3 regions of the Streptomyces sp. NPDC059499 genome follow, and region 1 is predicted to be linked to each of the others. Evidence: riboswitches for the same ligand, from Rfam matches in the RefSeq annotation. Region 1 holds a riboswitch; each other region holds the start of a gene.
What was found. Region 1 has a riboswitch for cyclic di-AMP ahead of ACFW9O_RS14575 (transglycosylase family protein). Riboswitches for the same ligand answer to the same signal wherever they lie in the genome.

Region 2: linked by a shared signal. The riboswitch ahead of ACFW9O_RS27190 (peptidoglycan DD-metalloendopeptidase family protein) and the one ahead of ACFW9O_RS14575 (transglycosylase family protein) in region 1 are both predicted to bind cyclic di-AMP.
Region 3: linked by a shared signal. The riboswitch ahead of ACFW9O_RS08735 (M23 family metallopeptidase) and the one ahead of ACFW9O_RS14575 (transglycosylase family protein) in region 1 are both predicted to bind cyclic di-AMP.

The regions. Positions count from the first base shown of each region.
Region 1 covers NZ_JBHYTT010000005.1:95,459-102,960, forward strand. Annotated here, with positions in the region: gene ACFW9O_RS14550 (NAD(P)/FAD-dependent oxidoreductase) at 1-246, opposite strand, end outside; gene ACFW9O_RS14555 (exopolyphosphatase) at 695-1,636, opposite strand; gene ACFW9O_RS14560 (DUF501 domain-containing protein) at 1,775-2,305, opposite strand; gene ACFW9O_RS14565 (septum formation initiator family protein) at 2,352-2,822, opposite strand; gene eno (phosphopyruvate hydratase) at 2,932-4,218, opposite strand; gene ACFW9O_RS14575 (transglycosylase family protein) at 4,559-5,248, opposite strand; cyclic di-AMP (ydaO/yuaA leader) riboswitch at 5,249-5,419, opposite strand; gene ACFW9O_RS14580 (transglycosylase family protein) at 5,710-6,666, opposite strand; gene ACFW9O_RS14585 (cytochrome P450) at 6,772-7,502, opposite strand, start outside.
Region 2 covers NZ_JBHYTT010000013.1:155,268-162,769, forward strand. Annotated here, with positions in the region: gene ACFW9O_RS27170 (aspartate aminotransferase family protein) at 1-650, shown strand, start outside; gene ACFW9O_RS27175 (helix-turn-helix domain-containing protein) at 710-1,390, shown strand; gene ACFW9O_RS27180 (DUF6126 family protein) at 1,453-1,626, shown strand; gene ACFW9O_RS27185 (tyrosine-protein phosphatase) at 1,636-2,448, opposite strand; cyclic di-AMP (ydaO/yuaA leader) riboswitch at 2,870-3,028, shown strand; gene ACFW9O_RS27190 (peptidoglycan DD-metalloendopeptidase family protein) at 3,033-3,974, shown strand; gene ACFW9O_RS27195 (SGNH/GDSL hydrolase family protein) at 4,141-4,968, shown strand; gene ACFW9O_RS27200 (STM4011 family radical SAM protein) at 5,037-5,966, opposite strand; gene ACFW9O_RS27205 (STM4012 family radical SAM protein) at 5,972-7,324, opposite strand; gene ACFW9O_RS27210 (STM4013/SEN3800 family hydrolase) at 7,321-7,502, opposite strand, start outside.
Region 3 covers NZ_JBHYTT010000002.1:723,110-730,611, forward strand. Annotated here, with positions in the region: gene ACFW9O_RS08725 (MerR family transcriptional regulator) at 1-113, shown strand, start outside; gene ACFW9O_RS08730 (PP2C family protein-serine/threonine phosphatase) at 244-1,401, shown strand; cyclic di-AMP (ydaO/yuaA leader) riboswitch at 1,636-1,788, shown strand; gene ACFW9O_RS08735 (M23 family metallopeptidase) at 1,800-2,837, shown strand; gene ACFW9O_RS08740 (aldo/keto reductase) at 3,053-3,997, shown strand; gene ACFW9O_RS08745 (PrsW family intramembrane metalloprotease) at 4,017-5,489, opposite strand; gene trmB (tRNA (guanosine(46)-N7)-methyltransferase TrmB) at 5,560-6,387, opposite strand; gene lhgO (L-2-hydroxyglutarate oxidase) at 6,380-7,502, opposite strand, start outside.

The DNA.
Region 1 (7,502 bases):
GACACGGCCGGTGAGAACCTCTGCCTTGGGCAGCACGCGTCGCAGCGGGACGACGACATGCCGAGGCGAGATGCTGCCGGCAGCAGCTTCGGGGAGGAAGGGCTGGTACGTCATGTACGACCGCGGGTCGACGACCGTGACGGTCGCCTCTCCGTATCGCATCTTCTTCAGAATGCGACGAGCTGCGTACAGGCCTACGTACCCACCGCCTACAACGAGGATCCTGGGACGCTCCGTGGTGCTCATGCCATCGAGTATCCACCCCCCTCGGGGGGCACGCTCGTGAGCCCCTTCACAAGGTATGCGCGACCCTCTGCTACACTTCGCCGCCCACGTGACCCAGGTCATGGCTCCGGAGGGGAACCACGGGGCCCCGGCGAACGTTGTTCACCACTTGTGAGCTGGCTCTTGTGCCACCGGGCGGCCCGAACCGCGGCCCCGCTTCACATGCGCGCCACACCCCCGAAACCTCCCCGCAGCCCCGCACCGGGGCCCTGCGGGGCGCGCGCGCGGCCCCTCGGGGGCCCAACTTCACCCAGGGGAGCCGAATTCCTTGTGAAGAAGTTCACGAAGTTCGTCGCGGCGCCCCGCGGAAGGCCTCCGCCGACCGGCCCCATGAGCCCCCGGAAGGCTCAAAGGTGCAGGCCGGAGTGCGCATGAGCGTGATCTCACCGATCGGCCCACGGCGCTGTGATCACGCAGCCGACCAGGCGATTCCGTCGAGAATGTCGTGCTCGCTGACGACGACCTCCCGGGCTCCGGTCCGTTCCATCACGGCGAGCAGGACAAGCGCCCCCGCGGTGATCACATCGACCCGTCCCGGGTGCATCGCGGGGATCGCCGCGCGCTCCTCGTGCGTCGAGGAGAGCAGCCGCCCGGTGATGTCCCGGACCTGGTCGAAGGAGACCCTGGAGTGGTGGATCGCCTCGGAGTCGTACTCCTGCAGACCGAGCGCGATCGCGGCGACGGTGGTGACGGTGCCGGCCAGGCCGACGAGTGTGGCCGCCTCGGCGAGCGGCACGGCCTCCTCGGCCAGGTCGAGGGCCGCGTCGATGTCCGCGCGGATCGCGGCGATCCTGCCGGGCGTGGGCGGGTCGACGACCGAGCCGTCCTCGACGAGGTGGCGCTCGGTCATCCGTACGCAGCCGATGTCCACGGAGCGGGCCGCGCGGACGGAGTCGTCGCCGACGACGAACTCGGTGGAGCCTCCGCCGATGTCCACGACGAGATAGGGCTTCTCCAGATGGTCGCTGCCCGTCAGCTCCTTGGTGGCGCCGTCGAAGGAGAGCTGCGCCTCCTGGTCACCGCTGATGACCTCGGGCTCGACACCGAGGATGTCCAGGACACCCTGGACGAACACGGCACTGTTCTCGGCGTCGCGGGAGGCGGAGGTGGCGACGAAACGGATCCTCTCGGCGCCGAGCTCCTTGATCGCCGCGGCGTACTCGCGGCAGGCGGCGAAGGTGCGCTCCAGGGCTTCCGGAGCCAGCCGCCCGGTGCGGTCGACGCCCTGACCGAGCCGCACGATCCGCATCCGGCGGTCGAGTTCGGTGAAGCTGCCGGACACGGGGTCCGCGTCGGCGACGAGCAGGCGGATGGAGTTGGTACCGCAGTCGATGGCGGCAACACGGGTCATGGGAGCTCCTGTGGTCGTGGTTACGGGGGCTCCGCCCCCGACCCGCTCCTCCGTCGCAGGAGGGCCCGGCCCGTACGACCGAGCCCCTCCTGCCTGTCGAGGACCGGGGTGCGGGGCCGGGCCCCGGGGTGCGGGAGGTCAGGCCTCTTCGGAGCCGCACGGCGACACGCACGGACCCTTCGCCCACCACTGCGGCAGCATCGCGATGGCCTCGTCGCCCAGCGGGTTGACGCCCGGCCCCGCCGCCAGCGAGTGACCGACCAGCACGTGCAGGCACTTCACCCGGTCCGGCATGCCGCCGGCGCTCGGGAAGCCCTCCAGGACCTCGATGGCATCACGGCGCGCGATGTAGTCCTCGTGCGCGGCCCGGTACGCGGCGGCCAGCTCCGGGTCCGTCGTGAGGCGCTCGGTCATCTCCTTCATGACCCCGTTGGCCTCCAGCGTGCCGATCGCGGACGCGGCACGCGGACAGGTCAGGTAGAACGTCGTCGGGAACGGCGTGCCGTCCTCCAGACGGGGCTGCGTCTCCACCACGTCCGGGTTGCCGCACGGGCAGCGGTGCGCAATGGCGCGCAGCCCGCGCGGCGGCCGGCCGAGCTGCTGCTCGAACGCGGCGATGTCCGCCTCGGTGGGCGCGGTGGATTCGGTCTGCGGAGGGGGCGTGTCCATGCCTGCCTTGAATGTCATCGATCGGTCTGTGTGTACGGGAACGGGGTCAGCCGCGGTCGGCACTGTCGACGCCGTCCCAGAGGTTCGTGTGCCAGGGCCGGCCCGTCGCACCCGGTTCGCCGCGGCGCACCTCGGCCGCGTCCGGGTCGATCACCGTATAACCGGTCTCCCCGGGCATGACGTAGTGGAGGTGCTGGCGCGCAAGTCGCCGGATGTACGCGTCGTCCTTGAGCCGCGCCTTCTCGTCGCGCAGCTCCTCGGTCCGCCGGTGCGCCTCCTGCGTGAGCCTCTCCTGATCGGCGATCTCGTCGCGCTGGGAGATGTACTGCCTCATCGGGTAGGCGAGGGCGACGACCAGGGAGCAGACGATCAGGGCCAGGAACGCGGCCCTGCCGGTGAGCCGGGAGCGGCGGGCCTGGCGGCGGTTCTGGGAGCGGTACACGCGGGCCGCGGTCTGCTCCCCGAGCAGCCGCAGCCTGGTCGCGGTGGAGAACCGGTCGCGGTCCTTCCCGGCCATCTCGCCTCCCCATTACGCACGTCCGTCCCCGCACACGGTACGGGACCGAGTGCGGGGACGGACGGAGGCTGGTGCACCGAAGGGAGGCTCAGCTCCTGCTGCCGGGCTCTCAGCCCTCGAAGCGGAACCGCGGGAACGCGGAACGGCCCGCGTACACCGCGGCGTCGTCGAGGATCTCCTCGATGCGCAGCAGCTGGTTGTACTTGGCGACACGGTCCGAGCGGGCCGGGGCGCCGGTCTTGATCTGGCCGCAGTTCACGGCGACGGCGAGGTCGGCGATCGTGACGTCCTCGGTCTCACCGGAGCGGTGGGACATCATGCACTTGAAGCCGTTGCGCTGGGCCAGCTCCACGGCGTCCAGGGTCTCGGTCAGCGAACCGATCTGGTTGACCTTGACGAGCAGGGCGTTGGCCGAGCCCTCCTCGATGCCACGGGCCAGGCGCTCGGGGTTGGTGACGAACAGGTCGTCACCGACGATCTGCACCTTGCCGCCGAGCTTGTCGGTGATGACCTTCCAGCCGGCCCAGTCGTCCTCGTACAGCGGGTCCTCGATGGAGACCAGCGGGTACGCGGAGACGAGCTCCTCGTAGTACTCGGTCATCTCGGCGGCCGAGCGGGACTTGCCCTCGAACTCGTACGCGCCGTCCTTGTAGAACTCGGACGCGGCGACGTCCAGAGCGAGCGCGATGTCGCGGCCCGGAACGTAGCCGGCTTCCTTGACGGCTTCGAGGATCAGGTCCAGGGCGGCACGGTTGGACTCGAGGTTCGGGGCGAAGCCGCCCTCGTCACCGAGACCGGTGGACAGGCCCTTGGTCTTCAGGACCTTCTTCAGCGTGTGGTAGATCTCCGCGCCCCAGCGAAGGGCCTCGGAGAAGGACTCCGCGCCGATCGGCGCGATCATGAACTCCTGGATGTCCACGTTGGAGTCGGCGTGCGAGCCGCCGTTCAGGATGTTCATCATCGGAACGGGCAGCAGGTGCGCGTTCGGGCCGCCGAGGTAGCGGAACAGCGGCAGGTCGGACGCCTCGGACGCGGCGTGGGCCACGGCCAGCGAGACGCCGAGGATGGCGTTGGCGCCGAGGGAGCCCTTGTTCTCGGTGGCGTCGAGGTCGAACATCGCCTGGTCGATGAGGCGCTGCTCGGTGGCGTCGTAACCGACGAGCTCCGGGCCGATCTGCTCGATGACGGCGAGGACGGCCTTCTCGACACCCTTGCCGTGGTAGCGGTTGGGGTCACCGTCGCGAAGCTCGATGGCCTCGAACGCGCCGGTGGAGGCGCCGGACGGAACGGCAGCACGTCCCGTGCTGCCGTCGTCGAGGCCAACCTCGACCTCGACCGTGGGGTTTCCCCGGGAGTCGAGGATTTCCCTGGCTACGACGACGTCGATGGACGGCACGAGGCATCTCCTTCTGGGATATGACGCTGGTTGTGCAGGGTCACTGTGGCCTTGCGCCCCGAGCCTAACCGGCTCGGCCCCCTGCGTCGGCCGACCGCCCGTCCCCTGGGACGAAAAAGGACCCAAGGGCCTGCATTCCGGGCAAAGGTCCAGAAATCTACTGGCCAGTAACCACAATAGTTGAACGATCTCGCACCCGGTGCGCCCCTGCGGCACACCGCGGAAACGACCCCGGCCCGGCGCACACGGGGGTGAGTGCGCCGGGCCGGGAGAGAACGCGTCGGGTGCCGCCGGACACCCTTCCGCGGTCCTGAAGCCTTCGGGGAGGAGAGACCCGGGACTACTTCAGGTGGAGCTGCTGACCCGGGAAGATCAGGTCGGCGTCCTCGACGATGTCGTCGTTGAGCTTGAACAGCTTCTCCCAGCCGCCCTTGACCTTCTTCGCGTCGGCGATCGTGCTCAGGGTGTCGCCGGCCTTCACCTTGTACTCGCCGTCACCCTTCTTGACCTTGTCGCCGGTCGGGGTCGTGACGGTCTTCGACGCCTCGGGGGCGGTGCGCTTCTCGCTGCGCGTGGTGGGCTGCTCGGCCTTGCGCTCCGGCTTGGCGGCCTTCTCGGCGCCCGTCGCGGAGGCGTCGACACCCGGGTCCACGCCGTCGTTGGTCAGGCCGCCGGCACCGGCGCAGGCCCAGGCGCCCGGGCCCTGGAGGTCGAGGAGCTTCTCGGCTGCGGTGATCTGCTGTGCCTTGGTGGCCAGGTCGGCGCGGGCGGCGAACTGCGTACCGCCGGCGGCTGCCCAGCTGGACTGCGAGAACTGCAGACCGCCGTAGTAGCCGTTGCCCGTGTTGATGGACCAGTTGCCACCGGACTCGCACTGCGCGACGGCGTCCCACGTGGCGACGGAGGCGGCGGAGGCGCCGGTCGCACCCATCAGCGGGACGGCGACCGCGGCACCGGCGACGCCGGCCAGGGTGGCGATACGGACGGCCTTGGACGGGCGACGGTGCTTGCCCTTGCTCGAAAGCAGCATGGTTCTCCTCACCGACGCCTACGAGGTGAGCTGTCGGGTTCGGGCCTGTGAGTTGCCCGGTCGCTCGCACTGGCAAGCGACTTCACCCCTAGCCGGCCCTCGCCCGTCTTCCGACGGCCGGGTCCGGCACTTACCTGGGTCCCCCGCTCCTGCCTACGGCGCTTTACGCGTCGAATCCCTTCGGCCGACGGCAGGATTCGGCGTGACGGTCGAAGGTGCCCGCGGTGCGAGCGGTTCCGACCGTAAACATAGGCAACCCCCACATTCAAAGATGGACATCACGGACAATCAGCCCTTACCCGCATCAGCCGAAGGCTCGTTTTCGCAGGTCGGAGGCATCGTCGGCGAATCAGGCGGGCGAGAAGCGTGAGTTGACGCAAAGAGACCCATGTCTCACTTAGACATAAGTGGACATAGGCCTCTGAACTGCCCCCGAATTTGGGGTGTTTTCCCGAATTGGATCAGTTGCCGACAGCGGCTTCCGCACCGGCCCCGGCGGTCTTCTCGTCCGCCTTGGCGCCCAGGTCGAGACCCAGGTCGAGGTTCTGTCCGGGAAGGATCAGGTCCGGGTCGGAACCCAGCTCGTCCTTGTTGGCCTCGTAGAGCGCCGTCCAGCCGCCGGGCAGTTCCTGCGCGTCCGCGATCGCCCAGAGGTTGTCGCCCGTGCGAACGGTGTAGGTTCCGTCGCCGCCGTCGCGCGCGTCGGCGTCACCGCGCGACGCGTGCCGGCCGGACTCGCGCCCGTCCGTCGAGCCCGTACCGGCGCTCGCCTCCGGGGCCGGAGTGCCGCGGTGCTTGCCGCCCGGCGCTTCCGTCGAGCCGTCAGAGGTCTTGGACGCCTCGGGCGAGGGAGAGGAGTCGGACTTGTCGGATCCGTTCGACTTGTCGGCCTTGCCGGTTTCGCCGCCTCGGTTGTCCGTGTTCCTGTTCCCGTTGTCCGACGCATCGGACGAGGGGGTGGCCGACGTGTCGCCGGACGGGGTCGCGGTGTCCGACGGCTCGGTGGTCGGCTCACTGCCCGGGTCGACACCGGGGAGCGTGTTGTCGAGCGCGAGCCCGGAGATCACCGCGCAGCTGGCCCACGCCGTCACCCCCTGGTCGTCGAGCACCTTCTCCGCCACGGATATCTGCTGCGAGCGGCTGGCCAGGTCGGCGCGGGGCGCGAACGCCGTGCCGCCGTAGGCCGACCAGGTGTCCTGCGAGAGCTGCAGGCCGCCGTAGTAGCCGTTGCCGAGGTCGGCGCTCCACATGCCACCGCTCTCGCACTCGGCGACCCGGTCCCAGGTCGAGGCGTCGGCTGCGTGCGCGCCGGTCGCGCCGAGCAGCGGGATGGCGATGGCCGACCCTGTGACGCCTGCGGCGACGACGATGGCGGGTGCCTGCCGAGGGCGACGGTGTCTGCCGTTCGCGGAGCCCATGGGATTGCCTTCCGTGTGACTGACGTGTGACTGGTGAGTCGAACGGTGAACCTAGCCGTACTCGAACGTGTGTCACAAGTCGATGCAGCGGAGATCACGTGAAAGTCACAGAGTTGACAGAGTGTCACTTTTTTCGGAGCGGTGTCCGGGATCGAACTCCACAGGAAGAGTGCGCAGTCCACGCATGATGAGACCGCCCCGCCATCGCAAATCGGTAGGTTCCGCAGCGAGTCGCAGGTCAGGAAGGCGTCGCAGCAGCGTCGCCAACGCCGCCTGACCCTCCAGCCGGGCCAGCGGAGCACCCAGGCAGTAGTGGATGCCGTGCCCGTACCCGAGGTGCTGATTGTCACTCCGTGCGAGATCCAGCGTGTCCGCATCGCGGAATCGCTCCGGGTCCCGGTCGGCGGCGGCCAGCACCACGAGAACGGGGTCCCCGGCCTCGATGCGCTGCCCGCCCAGCGTCACGGGTTCGGTGGCGTACCGCCAGGTGGCGAGCTCCACCGGCCCGTCGTACCGCAGCAACTCCTCGATCCCCGTGGCCAGCAGCTCCGTCTCCCCGGCCTCGATCGAGCGCTGGAGCAGCTCGCGTTGTTCCGGGTTGCGCAGCAGGGCGTAGGTGCCGTTGCCGATGAGGTTGACCGTGGTCTCGAAACCGGCGAACAGCAGGATGAAGGCCATCGCCGCGGCTTCGTTCTCGGTGAGGTGCTCGCCGTGGTCACTTGCCCGGATGAGTCCCGAGATCAGGTCGTCGCCGGGGTTCTCCCGTTTGCGGTGGATGAGTTCGGCGAGGTAGCCGCGCATCTTCTTGACCGACCTGGCCACCCCGCCGCGCGGAC
Region 2 (7,502 bases), on a different contig from region 1:
GCGACTTCTACGCGTACCAGCACGAGGAGGGTGTCGAACCCGATCTCGTCTGTGTGGCGAAGGCGCTCTCCGGCGGATACGTGCCGGTCGGCGCGACGCTCGGCAAGGACTGGATCTTCAAACGCGTCTACTCCTCCATGGACCGCGTGCTCGTGCACTCGGCGAGCTTCGGCTCCAACGCCCAGGCCATGGCGGCAGGGCTCGCGGTCCTCGCGGTGATGGAGGACGAGGAGACGGTCGCGAACGCCCGCCGCACCGGTGACCTGCTGCGTGAGCGGCTCGCCGCGCTCGTCGGCCGCTACGAGCTGCTGCACGAGGTGCGCGGGCGCGGGCTGATGATCGGGATCGAGTTCGGCCGGCCCTCCTCGCTGAGACTCCGCAGCCGTTGGACCATGCTGCAGGCGGCCAGGAAGGGCCTCTTCGCCCAGATGGTGGTCGTGCCCCTGCTGCAGAAGCACCGGATCCTCACCCAGGTCTCCGGCGACCACCTGGAAGTGATCAAGCTGATCCCCCCGCTGGTCATCGGTGAGCGCGAGGTGGACCGCTTCGTGGCCGCCTTCACGGCCGTCATGGACGACGCGCACAGCGGGGGCGGGCTGATGTGGGACTTCGGCAGGACGCTGGTCAAGCAGGCTGTCGCCAACCGTTGATGCTTTGCCTCGGAGGCAAGAAATTTGCCTCCGAGGAAAGATCCTGGCCCAATGGAGTCATGAATCCTCCTGACGGAGGGGCGGCCGACGAGCTGCCCGGAATCGCGCCGCGCCTGCGCGACCTGCGCCGCAACCGGGGTCTCACCCTGGAGACCGCCGCCCGGCGGGCCGATCTCTCCCCGGCGCACCTCTCCCGGCTCGAGACGGGCCGCAGGCAGCCCTCACTGCCGATGCTGCTCGGGCTCGCACGTATCTACGGTACGACGGTCTCCGAGCTCCTCGGAGAAATGCCGCCCGAGCGTGACGCCATCGTCCGCGGCGGCCCGTTCGCGGGCGCTCCGGGCGGCGCGCCCGGAGGGACCCCGGGAAGAGCTCCGGGCGCCGGCCCGGGTGGTACCTCGGGTGGTGCTGAGGCCGACGGCTGGATGTACCAGCAGGCCGGTGGCTCCGGCCGGGCGATGCAGGCGTTGCGGGTCCGGGTCCCCCACGGGGCCCAGAGTGATCTCGTACGCGTGCACCCGGGCGAGGAATGGCTGTATGTCCTCGACGGGCGGCTGAGGGTGGGTCTGGGGGAGACCGTGCACGACCTCGGGCCGGGGGACAGCGCGCACTTCGACTCGCTCACCCCGCACCGGATCGCGGCGCTCGACCGCGGGGGCGCCGAGCTGCTCTTCGTCCACACCCTGCTGCAGAGCCCCTCGGCCGAGCTGTGCCTGGGCAACGGGACGCACCTTCGCTGACCACGCACGCCCCACCGCACCTGCCGCACACCTCGGCCCGAGAGCCGAAAGAGAGGACTGCCATGTCCGATTCGGAGCACTACGACCCGCTCACCCCGCGCCCGCGGGAGACCAAGGACACGCAGGAGCGGAAGATGCCCCGGGGTGTGGTCATCCGGCTCGTCGCCTATCTGGTGGCCGGCCACGTCGTCGCGGCCTTCCTCTTTCTCCTGTTCACCGTGGCGGGCAAAGGCTGACCGCCTGCGCTACGCCTTCTCGACGAGGCGCTCGCGCAGCCTCTCGCGGGTCTCGGGCGCGAGCTTCAGCCCCTCGCTGAGGTAGCGGTCCGTGCCGCCCCAGGTCTCCTCGATCGCGGCGAAGGCGGCGGCGAGGTAGTCGGAATGCGCGCCGAAGAGCGGGTTGAGGAGCTCCAACACCTCGTCCGACATCCCCGCCGACGACGTGTCGCTGCGCCGCACCTTGTAGCGGCGGTGCGCGTCGTTGGACTTGAGGTAGTCGGCCTCGACGGCCTCCTTCTCGACGCCGACGGCAAGCAGCGATACCGCGATCGACAGGCCGGCCCGGTCCTTGCCCGCCGCGCAGTGCATCAGCGCCGGCACGCTGTCCTCGGCCAGCGCGTGCAGCACCCTGCTGTGCTCCGCGGTGCGGTCGGTGATGATCGACCGGTACGACGCGATCATGCGGGCCGTCCCCTTGCCGTCGGCGAGGATCGAGCGCAGCTGCTGGATGTCGCCGTCGCGCACCAGTCGCCAGAACTCGGCGCCGTCGGCCGGGTCGGAGAGCGGAATGCTGACATTCCGGACACCAGGCAGTTCCACGTCGAGACCGTCGAGCTTGTGGTCGGCGGCGTTGCGGAAGTCGAAGACGGTGTGGAGGCCGAGTCCGGCCAGGAATGCCGTGTCCGTCTCGGTGGCGTGCGCCAGGTGGCCGCTGCGGTAGAGGCGCCCGTGGCGCACCCTGCCGCCGTCCGTGGTCGGCAGACCGCCCACGTCGCGGAAGTTGCGGACCCCGGTCAGCTCGACGTCTGTCGACGGAACCTCTGGCAGCTGCTGCGTCACAAGGACTCCTGGAGTGTCTGGCGTCGGCGCCGCTCGCCGACGGGGGCACGCCCGCGACGATACGACATGGATTCATCGGGCAATCGTTTCGCCCTTCGATGCCTTCCCGGCCGGGGTGACCGGCGGCCCGCGAGCATGACATGTCCGTATTAGTGCATTTAGCAGAACATGCCCCGCTTGCGCGGGAGATGGGGTGTGGCAGGTGAGCGGGATCATATCCGTGACGGTGTGTGGCGAAACTGCCGAGAGGTAATCCTTACGCCGTGCGGAAAGCCAAGATCCGTAATCCACGGAGTGTGACCGGAATTCGGAACCGGAATTGAATCGCCCATTCCGGTACGCAACCGGTGGCTTGTTCCCGGCGTCCTGACTCGCTTACGGTCACGGTCAATCCGGACGGAACGCCAAATCCTGCCGCCGCCCGGAATCCGCACCGACTCACGTGTGGCAGGAGCGGGGGAACCAGGTAAGCCGCCGACCGGAGTGATCCGGAACGGCTTGGGGTCAAGACGCGCTCAGCGCGGCCGGGCATCTCCAGTCCGAACCCGACAGCTCACCTCGCAGGCGCCGGAGAGGAATTCCCCATGCCCGCAAAGGGTAAGCACCGTCGTACGAAGGCCAGCCCGATCTCCCGCGGCGTCCTCGCCGCAGGGACCGGCGGCGCCGTCCTCGCACTTCCGCTGATCGGCGCCACCGGCGCGTTCGCCGCCGAGCAGTCCGCGCCCGCCGCCAAGCCGGCGGCCGCCAGTGCGGCCCACCACGCGCCTGCCGCCTCCGTGGCGAAGAAGCACGGCGCCACCAAGACCTACTCCGTGGTCGCCGGTGACTATCTGGCGAAGATCGCGGCCGAGAAGAAGGTCAAGGGCGGCTGGGAGAAGCTGTACAAGGACAACCGTGAGGTCGTCGGCGACAACCCGAGCCTGATCTTCCCGGGCATGAAGCTGACCCTCGGCGTCAAGGCATCTGGCTCCACCACGGAGTCCGCGCCTTCCAAGGCCGCCCCCTCCAAGGCCGCCCCCTCGAAGGTGAAGTCGGCCCCGAAGGCCGCCGCGCCGGCCGAGAAGGCGTCGACGGCCACCGACGCCGCCGACTCCACCGGTGCTTCGGAGAGCAACAGCTCCGGTTACACCACCCCGGTGGCCAACGGTGGCGTCTCCACCCAGTACCGCGTCGCCGGCGCCAGCTGGTCCAGCGGCTACCACACCGGCTCCGACTTCCAGGCCGCCTCCGGCACCAGCGTCCGGTCCATCGGCCCGGGCACCGTGGTCTCCGCGGGCTGGAGCGGTGCGTACGGCAACGAGGTCGTCATCAAGCACGACGACGGCATGTACTCCCAGTACGCCCACCTGTCGTCGCTCGGCGTCTCGGCCGGCCAGACCGTCACCGGCGGCCAGCAGATCGGCCTCTCCGGTTCCACCGGCAACTCCACCGGTCCGCACCTCCACTTCGAGGTCCGTACCGGCCCGAGCTACGGCTCGGACGTCGACCCGATCGCCTACCTGCGCTCGCACGGCGTCTCCATCTGACGCAATCAGGCGGCTCGGTGAGCCCAAGAGGGGCGGTGCGCGGCGGCGCACCGCCCCTCTGCTTATTCCGGCTTTACCAAAACCTGACCGGGTGGTCTATCTCACCACCCGTCAACCCCTTATTACGGTCGCGTAGGTCACATTCGAAGGTGCAGGATATGCGCTTGTGGCAGACGATTCGAGAAACAAACAGCGAGGCACCATCGGGTCGTACGCAGCGATTGGCGACAGCTTCACCGAGGGCGTCGGAGACCCTGGCCCCGACGGGACGCTCGTCGGCTGGGCGGACCGTTTCGCGGTCATTCTGGCGGACCAGCTCCCACTCCCCGATGCAGCGGGCGGCCCCGCGGACGGCCCGCACGGGAACTTCCGGTACGCCAATCTCGCCGTACGCGGACGCCTCCTCGACCAGATAGTCGAGGAGCAGGTCCCCCGCGCCAAGGAGCTCGCACCGGATCTGGTGAGCTTCTGCGCGGGCGGCAACGACATCATCCGGCCGGGCACCGACCCGGACGACGTGGCCGAACGCTTCGAGCGCGCGGTCGCCGACCTGACCCGCTCGGTCGGCACCGTCATGATCACCACCGGCTTCGACACCCGCGGCGTTCCGGTGCTCCGGCACCTGCGGGGCAAGATCGCCACGTACACCGCCCATGTACGGTCCATCGCCGACCGCTACGACTGCCCGGTCCTGGACCTGTGGTCGCTCCGGTCCGTGCAGGACAGGCGTGCCTGGGACAACGACCGGCTGCACCTCTCGGCGGAGGGACACACCCGGGTCGCGCTGCGCGCCGCCCAGGTCCTCGGCCTCGACGTGCCCGCCGACCCCGACCAGGTGTGGCCTCCGCAGGTGCAGCGCGGGGCACTCGAGGTGCGCCGCGACGACATGGCCTGGGCCCGCGAGTACCTCGTACCGTGGATCGGCCGGCGCCTGCGCGGTGAGTCCTCCGGTGACCACGTCGAGGCCAAACGCCCCGACCTGCTCCCGCTCTGAGCACCTCCGGGCGCACTGATCACACGCGTTGCGACGCCCGTGATCAGTGCGCTCGGCGCACCGTTCGCTCAGCGGGTGATGACGGGGAGGGAGCGCCGGGGTACCGCTCCACGGAGCGCGTCCGCGGTAGGTACCCGTACCGGGCCGGCGGGTATCCGCTCCAGCACGCCGCCCGCGAAGACGTCGTACAACGGCAGCGTCTCCAGGTGCACATAGCCGATGTGGCAGTCGCACACGTCGAGAGGACAGCCACGCCGAGCCAATGAGCGCCGGAAGCTGCCGTCGTAGAGGTTGCCGAGCTCGGCGGGGACGAAGTGACAGCGGCGCACCGTGCCGTCGCCGTCCACCGAGACGACCGACTCACCCGTCCGGCAGGGCAGCCCGACCGAGCGGTGCGGATGCCGGCTGTACGGGAACAGGGGGTCCAGCGCCGTCCAGCGGTCCGCCTCCTCGTCCGTGTAGGTGTGCCCCTCGGCGGCGTTGACCCAGAGATAGACCTCAGCGGGCAACGCCTCGCGCAGCCGCCGGGCCTCGTCGAGATGGGCGTCCAGCCCCACGACGCCGACGCTGTGCCGGACCCCGAGGGCGGTCAGCTCCCGGCACCTGCCGAGGAACCGCTCGTACGGCGTCTGGCCCGGGTGGTACGTGCACCACAGGGCGACCTTGTCCCGCGCCGCGTCGGCCAGCCAGCCGGTGCGGCAGCTGAGATTGGTCTGGATGGCGACCCTGCCGATGTGCGGGAGCCGGGACAGCTCGACGAGGGCGTGCCGGTACCAGGACCGGACCAGCCCCTCGCCCCACGGTGTGAAGAGCACCGACAACCGCTCGCCGGTCTGCGCGGCGGCCCACGCCGTGAACCTCTCCAGCGCCGCACGGTCGGCCCGCAGCTGCTCCCCGCTGTCCCGCCGCTTGGCGAACGGGCAGTAGGGGCAGTCGTAGTCGCACGACGCCAGCGAGCCCCGGTAAAGGATCGTCAGGTCCGCAGGCGTCGGCGTCACGGGGCTCACTTCGCCTCGTACGCGGCCATCGCGGCCCGTACGGCGGGGGAGAACAGCTCAGGGCCCAGCGCGTCGGAGTGGGCGAGGCCCTCGGGGGAGAGCCGCAGCAGGCCGGGGCCCGCGGACCCGTCCAGCCAGCCGCGCCCCTCGAAGGCGCCTAGTTCGGCCGGGAAGTCACCGAAGGGATCGGTGCCGAAGCGCTCGCGGTATCCGTCGCAGGGCATGCCCTCGGCCTGGAGCAACGCCTGCAGGAGGTGGCGCCTGCGCGCCTCGTCACCGTCGACGTACCGTCCGACCTCGGCCCGCGAGAAGTCCTCGGTGGCCGTGAAGCCGTCGATGATGCCCCGGATCTCGCGCATCTCCACCGCGTAGTCGAAGGAGTAGTGCAGCGAGGAGGTGTAGGAGCGTGCGCCGCAGCCGAGTCCGATCATGCCGTCGGTCTGGCAGGCGTAGTCGTCCGGGCCCGCCCGGTGCGCGCCCGTGCGGCGGAACATCCTCATCGACACCTGCTCGTAGCCGTGGGCCAGAAGGTGGTCGCGGCCCGTGCGGTAGAGGCGCAACCGCTGCTCGTCCCAGGCGGGGTCCGCTCCGTCCGCCGCTCCCTGCCGCCCGAGGCCGGTGAGCGCGCGCACGTACAGCGGGTAGAGGTAGAGCTCCTCGGGACGCCAGGCCAGGGCGGCGTCCAGCGAGGTGCGCCAGCTCTCCTTGGTCTGCCCGTCGATGCCGTAGATGAGATCGATGTTGAGGACCGGGATGCCGGCGTCGCGGATCCGGCCGAGGGCGGCCTCCACCTCGGACCTGCGCTGCGGGCGGACCGCGGCGCGGGCCTCCGCGTCGACGAAACTCTGCACACCGATACTGATCCGGGTGGTCCCGCGGTCGGCGAGGACGCCGAGGCGGTCCGCCGTCGCCGTCGCCGGCGAGGTCTCGACCGCCAGCGGTACGGACCGCAGGTCGGCGCCCATCCGCTTCTCCGCGATGTCGCAGAGCCGCTCCAGCTCGCCCGCGGTGAGGAAGGTGGGGGTGCCGCCGCCGAACGCGGCGGCGGCGAAACGCACCCGCTCCGCGTCGCCCAGCGCGTCCCGGACCGCGGTGGCCTGCCGGTCCAGCGCGTCGAGGTAGCGCGTCGTCAGCTCATCGGGGGCGCCGATCCGGGTGAACAGGTTGCAGAAGCCGCAGCGGATCTCGCAGAACGGTATGTGGAGATAGAGGGAGAGCGCGTCCTTCGGCTCGGCCGCCCACAGCTCGCGCAGCAGGGGCCGCCCGGCGGGGTGGCCGGCGAGCGGGCGGTACGCCGTCTTGTGCGGGTAGGCGTAGACGTAGCTCCGGTAGGGCCCGGTGCTGGCTGTGACGGTCATCGAGATGCCCCCGGATCGAGGAAGAAGTGGGCGTACGGCACGGTCCAGACCGCTTCGTGGCCGATCCGGTGACCGGTGTACCCGTCGTCGCCGTAGGCCGTGCCGTGGTCGGAGCAGACGATCGCGAAGCACCGGCGGCGGCTGCTCGCGGCGGCGAAGAGACGCCCGATGTGCCGGT
Region 3 (7,502 bases), on a different contig from region 1:
TGTACGTCGCCGATCCCCGCTTCGGGAAGAACTACGATCGGTACGGAGACGGCACCGCCGTCTTCGTACGGGATGCACTGACGATCTACGCGCAGCGCATGCTCTCCGACTGACCATCGGGGCGCGGCGCTCGGCGCTCCTCCCTTTGGCCGACGACGAGTCGCCTCACGGCGCGGCTCCGGCCAGCCTGGGTGGAGCGCGGTACCGTCCGCAGCCGTGGGCGGACCGGGCAGGAGTGCACAGGTGGGGAAGCGGGACAGGCGGCGCGGCGGAGCTGCTGGAGGTGCCCGCACCCGGCAGTTCGTACGACTGCTGCCCGCACTGATGATCGCGGCCGGGGTGGTCTTCGACCTCAGTACGCCGCCCGATGTCAGTGCGATCCCCCTGTTCGCGGCGGCCCCGCTGATCGCCGCGCCGTTCTTCTCGCTGGCGAGCACGATCCGTACGGCCGTGGCCGCGATCGTGACGGTCCTGGCCATCCGGTTGTACGACGGCACGATCTCGGACGTCGCCCCGGTCACCGAGCTGCTCACCCTGGTCACCGTCTCCGTGCTCGCCCTCGTCATCAACGGAGTCGTCCGGCGCAGCAACGAGCAGCTGGCCTCGGCCCGGGTCATCGCGGAGACCGCGATGCGCGCGGTCCTCCCGACGCCGGACGAGCGGATCGGCGGGCTGCTGGTCGCGGCGCGGTACGAGGCGGCGCAGGCGGACGAGTTCGTCGGCGGTGACCTGTTCGCCGTCGTGGACACCCCGCACGGGGTGCGGCTGGTCGTCGGTGACGTACGGGGCAAGGGACTGGCCGCCGTGGAGGCGGTGGCGGTGGTGATCGGGGCGTTCCGGGAGGCCGCCGAGCAGGAGCTGTCGCTGGAGGGTGTGGCGCAGCGGCTGGAGAGGGCGCTGGCCCGGGAAGGGACCCGACGCGGCGGGCTCGACTCCATGGAGGGGTTCGTCACCGCGGTGCTCGCCGAGATCCCGGCGGGTTCGGGCAGGTTGCGGATCGTCAACCGCGGTCACCCCGAGCCGATCCTGCTGCACGGGGACGGGGCGCTTGAGGTGCTGGCGCCGACTGTGCCCGCGCTGCCGATCGGGATGGACCTGGGGGTGTGGCCGGACCGGTCGGACGAGTGGGAGCTGCCTGCCGGATCGACGCTCCTGGTGTTCACGGACGGCCTCTCCGAGGCGCGGGGCGCCGACGGGGTCTTCTACGACCCTGCGGCCCGGCTGCGCGGCCGGATCTTCCCGGGGCCCGACGAACTGCTCTCGGCGCTCACCGACGACGTGCGGCTGCACACGGGGGGCCATGCCGTGGACGACATGGCGCTGCTCGCGGTCGGCCGGCCCGCGCGGGGGCAGCCGGAGCGGCGGACGACTGTGAAGATCGTGGGGCGGGGCGATGGATGAGTCGTTGCCACGGTGCGTAGTCGAAGGACACCGCTCCGCATAACATATGACGCAACGTCAGAAACTGATGCCCCGGCGGGGAATACTCAACTCGCCCGTTTCGGACCGTTAATCCCCTGAAAGTCCACGTCAAAGCTGTGAATGATCAACGGGAACAGCTTGGAATCGGACCCGGGTGTCTATTAACGTTCGATAACGCAGCGCGGTTGTCCCAGTCGTCGCAAGAGGCGGCACCGTGCGCGAGCGCCGAATTCCGCAAGGAAACCGGGGAACCACCTACATGGGGTGAATCGGACACCTGTGTCTCGTGAGAGACAGAGGGGCCCGTAGGAGACCTTCCTGCTCCGAACCCGTCAGCTAACCCGGTAGGCGAGAAGGAAGGAAAGGAGTGCGCCCACGTGGCGTCCAATCAGCCTGCCCCCGAGGCCCCGTCACCCTTCAGGTCCGACACCCTCGGTGGCGAGGACAGGACGTGGGAGGAATGGAACCCCACCGAGGAGTCCATCCGTCCCGTTCGCGGCAGGCACCGTGTGGCCAAGCAGCGCGGCCTCGCCCGTAGCTCCACCGTCCTCGGCGTAGGCGTCATCGCAGCCGTCGGCGCGGGTGGCATGGCCACTGCGCAGAGCAAGCCGCCGGTCTCCATCTCTCTTCCCGATTCCATCGCGGACAATCTCCCCGACGCCAAGTCCCTGCCCGGCGTGAGCGCGTTCATGTCGGACGACTCCGCGGACAACGGTGCCGTCGCCACGGCCTCCCCGCTCACCACGGCCGGCATCACGGCCGCCGAGGCCGAGCAGGGCACGAGCAACGCCGGTGAGGCGCTGCGCGCCCGCATCCTCCAGCAGGCCGAGCAGCAGCAGGCCGGAGCCGAGGCCGAGGCCAAGGCCGCGGAGGAGAAGGCGGCAGCCGAGGAGGCCGCCGCCAAGGCCGCGAAGCAGCAGAGCGACGCCGAGGCGAAGGCCGCAGCGGAGAAGAAGGCGGCGGAGGTCGCGGCGAAGAAGAAGGCCGAGGCCGAGCGCCTCGCCAAGCTCGCCGCCAGCTACGCGCTCCCGACCTCCTCGTACACGATCACCTCGACCTTCGGCCAGGCCGGTTCGATGTGGTCCTCCGGCTACCACACCGGTCTCGACTTCGCGGCGCCGACGGGCACCCCGATCAAGGCCGTGCACAGCGGCACGGTGAAGTCGGCGGGCTGGTCGGGTTCGTACGGGTACCACACCGTCATCGAGCTGGACGACGGTACGGAGATCTCGTACAGCCACCAGTCCTCGATGGACGTCAGCGCCGGCCAGCGGGTCACCACCGGTGAGACCATCGGCCGCGTCGGTGCCACCGGCAACGTGACGGGCCCTCACCTCCACCTGGAGGTCCACACCGCGGACGGCTCGGGCATCGACCCGATGAGCTGGCTGCGGAGCAAGGGTCTCTCGATCTGAGTTCTTCCGGTCCGAGGGCTCCGCGGTGTGTCCGCAGAGCCCTCGCCGGTTCTCCGCCGAGCGTTCGCGCGGGCGGACAGCCCGTCCGTACCGGACGGACGGCCCACCTGAACTCCGGCGGCCCTGGCGCACCCCCCCCGACGTCAGGGCTGCCGGTCTGCCCGTGGTCGGCATCCGTCGGAATAGTCGCCTGAGCGGACTGGTTTGTTCCAGGTATGACTTCACTCCGCACACTCGGTTCCTCGAGCCTCCAGGTCTTCCCGCTCGCACTCGGCGGCAACGTCTTCGGCTGGACGGCCGACGAGGGCGGGTCCTTCGCCGTCCTGGACGCGTACGCCGCGGCCGGCGGCAACTTCATCGACACGGCCGACTCGTACTCCGCCTGGGCCCCGGGCAACGAGGGCGGCGAGTCGGAGACGCTCGTCGGCAAGTGGCTCGCGTCGCGCTCCAACCGCTCCGACATCGTCGTCGCCACCAAGGTCGGCGCCCACCCCGAGTTCAAGGGGCTCGCCGGCGCGACGATCAAGGGCGCCGCCGAGGCCTCGCTGCGCCGGCTCGGCACCGACCACATCGACCTCTACTACACCCACTTCGACGACGAGACCGTCCCCGTGGAGGAGATCATCACCGCGCTCGACCAGCTGGTGAAGGACGGCAAGGTGCGCGAGATCGCCGCCTCCAACATCAGCCCCGAGCGGCTCCGGGCCTCCCTGGAGTTCTCCGAGCGCGAGGGCCTCGCCCGCTATGTCGCGCTGCAGCCGCACTACAACCTCGTCTCGCGCGACACCTACGAGGGCGAGCTCCAGGACACGGCGGCCGAGGCGGGCCTCGCCGCCGTCCCGTACTTCGCACTGGCCTCCGGCTTCCTCACCGGTAAGTACCGGCCCGGCACAGCGGTCGAGAGCGCACGGGCCGACGGCGCGGCCAGGCACCTGGAGTCGGAACGCGGCCGCAAGGTGCTCGCCGCGCTCGACAGGGTGGCCCAGGAGCACGACGCGGAGATCGCCACGGTCGCGCTGGCCTGGCTCGCCGCCCGGCCGACCGTCGCCGCGCCGATCGCGTCCGCCCGCACGGTCGGGCAGCTGCCCGCACTGGTGGCGGTGGCAGACCTGCGGCTGACCGACGTGGACCTCGCGGACCTCGACGAGGCATCCGCCTGACACTTCACCACCCGCCGGGCTACGCGGAGGGTGGGCGGCTGTCCCGCTGGTGGCCGTCGTGCAGATACGGGTTGTACCCGCCGTAGTGCCGGTGAGGTGCGGGGAGCTGCTGCTGCGGATACGGAGCGGGCTGCTGCGGGAACCTGCGGGGGGACGGGACCGCGACCGGGGCCGTGCCGCGCCGGGCGCGGAACCGGCCCGTCGCGTGGGCCGCGTACGTCAGGGCAGGGCCGGCGACCTCCCGGCGCTGCCACAGGTGGTGCAGCAGCTCCTGCTCGCGCTCGGCGAAGTCCGGGCCGGGTGTGTCGCGGCGGGCTCGCCGGCGCAGCACCGCCAGGGACGTCGCGAACGCCTCGTACTCCGCGACCGCCTGTGCCGCGGCCTTGCCCCGGGCCCGGTCGGTGGTTCCGTGCCAGTGCCGTGCCATGTCGCGGGCCATGCCCCTGGCCCGCATCGAGGCGAGAGACAGGGGTTCGGCGGGAGTCAGCCAGCCGGCCGCCGCGTAGACGGGCAGCTCGGTGGCCAGGGTGCGCAGTTCGCGCTGGCGCGTCCAGACGGCCAGCCAGGTCACCAGGCCGAAGACCGGCACCATGAACACCCCGTACACCGCGTAGAAGCCGTACGGGCCGAAGGCCGACGAGCCGTTCCACAGGGCGTGCATCCCCATGGCGAGGAGCAGGCCCAGGACCGGCAGCAGGACCCGGCGCACCCGGTGGCGCCGCCCTGCGACTGCCGCGACCCCGAAGCCGATGCCGGTGAGCACGGTGAACAGGGGGTGTGCGAACGGCGACATCACCACCCGCACGAAGAAGGTCCCCGCCGTCACCGACGCGAGGCCCGTGGTGCCCAGCTCCTGGTCCTCGCCGAAGGCGTTGCCCAGGTAGAGGATGTTCTCGGTGAAGGCGAACCCGGTCGCGGTGAACCCGGCGACCACGATCCCGTCCACGACACCGCTGAACTCCCGTCTGCGGAACAGGAATATCAGCAGGACGGCGGCGGCCTTGGCGCTCTCCTCCACGACCGGCGCGATCACCGTGGCCCCCAGGGTGTCGGCGCTCGCCGGGTCGGCGGTGGCCGTGGCGATCCACCGGGTCGCGAACGTGTTCGCGATGATCGCCACCAGCGCGGCGGCGCACGCTCCCCAGGCGAAGGCGAACAGCAGATTGCGCCAGGGGCCCGGCTCGACCCGGTCGAGCCAACGGAACGCGGCCATCAGCAGCGGCACGGGCAGGACGGCCAGCCCCAGCCCGACAAGGAAACCCTGGGTGCCGGTCTGTTCGCGGACCATGGACAGGATCAGCAGGCCGCACAGAGCGAGCACGACGATCACCGCACCGGCGCGGAACGCCTTGCTGCGCCACACCATGCCGACGCGGCGCGGCCGGTATCGCCACTGGCCGCGCTCCGGGACGGCGCCCAGGAACTCGTCGAGCCGCTGCTCCTCGAGAACCGGGACGGCCGGCTGCTGGTGCTGCTCGTACCCCTCGGACACCCGATGACCCTAACGAGGGGGACTGACACCTGGCCATGGTGCGCAGCGGCCGGCGCCGTTCAGTGGCTGATCAGCGACGGGTGAAGAGCACGTCCCGCACGACGTGCCCCTTGTCCAGGCCCTGCCCCTCGAAGCGGGTCAGCGGCCGGAACTCGGGCCGTGGCGCGAAGCCGCCGTCCGCCTGCGTGTTCTCGAACAGGGGGTGGGCCGTCAGCACTTCGAGCATCTGCTCCGCGTACGGCTCCCAGTCCGTCGCGCAGTGGATCACCGCGCCCGGCTTCGTCCGCTGTGCCACCAGGTCGAGGAACTCGGGCTGGATCAGCCGGCGCTTGTGGTGCCGCTTCTTGGGCCAGGGGTCGGGGAAGTACACCCGGAGCCCGTCCAGCGCCTGCGGCTCCAGCATCTCGCGCAGCAGGATGATCGCGTCACCGTTGGCGACCCGGATGTTGGACAGCCCTGCCCGGTCGGCGAGACCGAGCAGATTGCCCTGGCCCGGGGTGTGCACATCGACGGCCAGAATGCCGGTGCCGGGGTCGTCGGCCGCCATCTGCGCGGTGGCCTCGCCCATGCCGAAGCCGATCTCCAGGACCACCGGGAGGCCGTCGAACAGCTCGGGCAGGTCGAGGACGCGGAGGCCGTCGATGTCCAGGCCCCACTTCGGCCACAGCCGTTGGAGGGCGTCCTCCTGGCCGGCGGTGACACGGCTGCGGCGCGGCTGGAAGCTGCGGATGCGGCGCTCGTGGTGGGATCCTGCCGGGTCGGCAGCGGGTCCGCCGGGGAAACGGGGCTCCTGACGGAGTCTGCGCTGCCGCTCGAAGGATGCTGCGCGCCGGGCCTCGGCATCCGCGTCCGCGGGGGTGCCGGGCGTCTTGGGGGTGGGGTTCACAGGCTCAGACACAATGACCGGATTCTACGGCGGGCGGCTTCCATCCCGTCGCGCGTGCCCGCAGCAGGGCCCGTCGCGCCACCTCCCTCCCGATGGGCAGCGAAGCCGTGGCGGCGGGCGACGGCGCGTTCAGTACGTGCACGGTGTGCGGTGCCTCGCGGATCAGGAAGTCGTCCACCAGCGTGCCGTCCCGCAGCACCGCCTGAGCCCTGACCCCGGCCGGGGACGGCCGCAGATCGTCCTCCGTCACCTCGGGCAGCAGTCGCTGGACGGCCCGGGTGAACGCCTTCCTCGACAGGGATCTGTGCACCTCGCCCGCCCCGTACCGCCAGTGCTGCCGGGCGATCCGCCAGGAACCCGGCCAGCTCAGGGTGGACGCCAGCTCACGGGGGCGGACGACGGGCCAGCCGTATCCCTCACGGGCCAGCGCCGGCACCGCGTTCGGCCCGACGTGGACCGTGCCGTCGGCACCCCGGGTCAGATGGACCCCGAGGAACGGGAACGCCGGGTCCGGCACCGGGTAGACCAGGCCGCGCACCAGCTCCGGCCTCGCCAGCTCGTAGTACTCCCCGCGGAACGGCACGATCCGTACGCCGGGGTCGTCGCCCGCGAGCCGTGCCACCCGGTCGCTGTGCAGCCCCGCGCAGTTGACCAGCACCCGGGCGCGGACCACCTGCCCGTCGGCCGTCCGCACGGCGACACCCCAGGGGCGCCGGTCGACGGCGACGACCTCCGCACCGAACCGGACCTGCCCGCCCGCCCCGCTCACCTCGGCCGCGAGCCGTGCGGCCACCGCCCCGAAGTCGCACACCCCGGTCGTCCCGACCCGGATCGCCGCGAGCCCGCGGACCTGCGGCTCGTACTCCGCGATCTGGGCGGGGCCGAGCTCCCGGACCGGCAGTCCGTGCTCCCGCCCCCGCTGGACCAGGCCGTGCAGGCGGGGCAGCTCGCCGCTGTCGGTCGCGACGATCAGCTTTCCGGTCACGGCGTGCGTGATGCCGTGACGCGCACAGAAGTCGACCATCTCGGCGGCGCCGCGCACGGCGTAGCGTGCCTTGAGGGAGCCAGGGGGGTAGTAGATGCCGCTGTGGATCACCCCGCTGTTGCGTCCCGTCTGATGGCGGGCG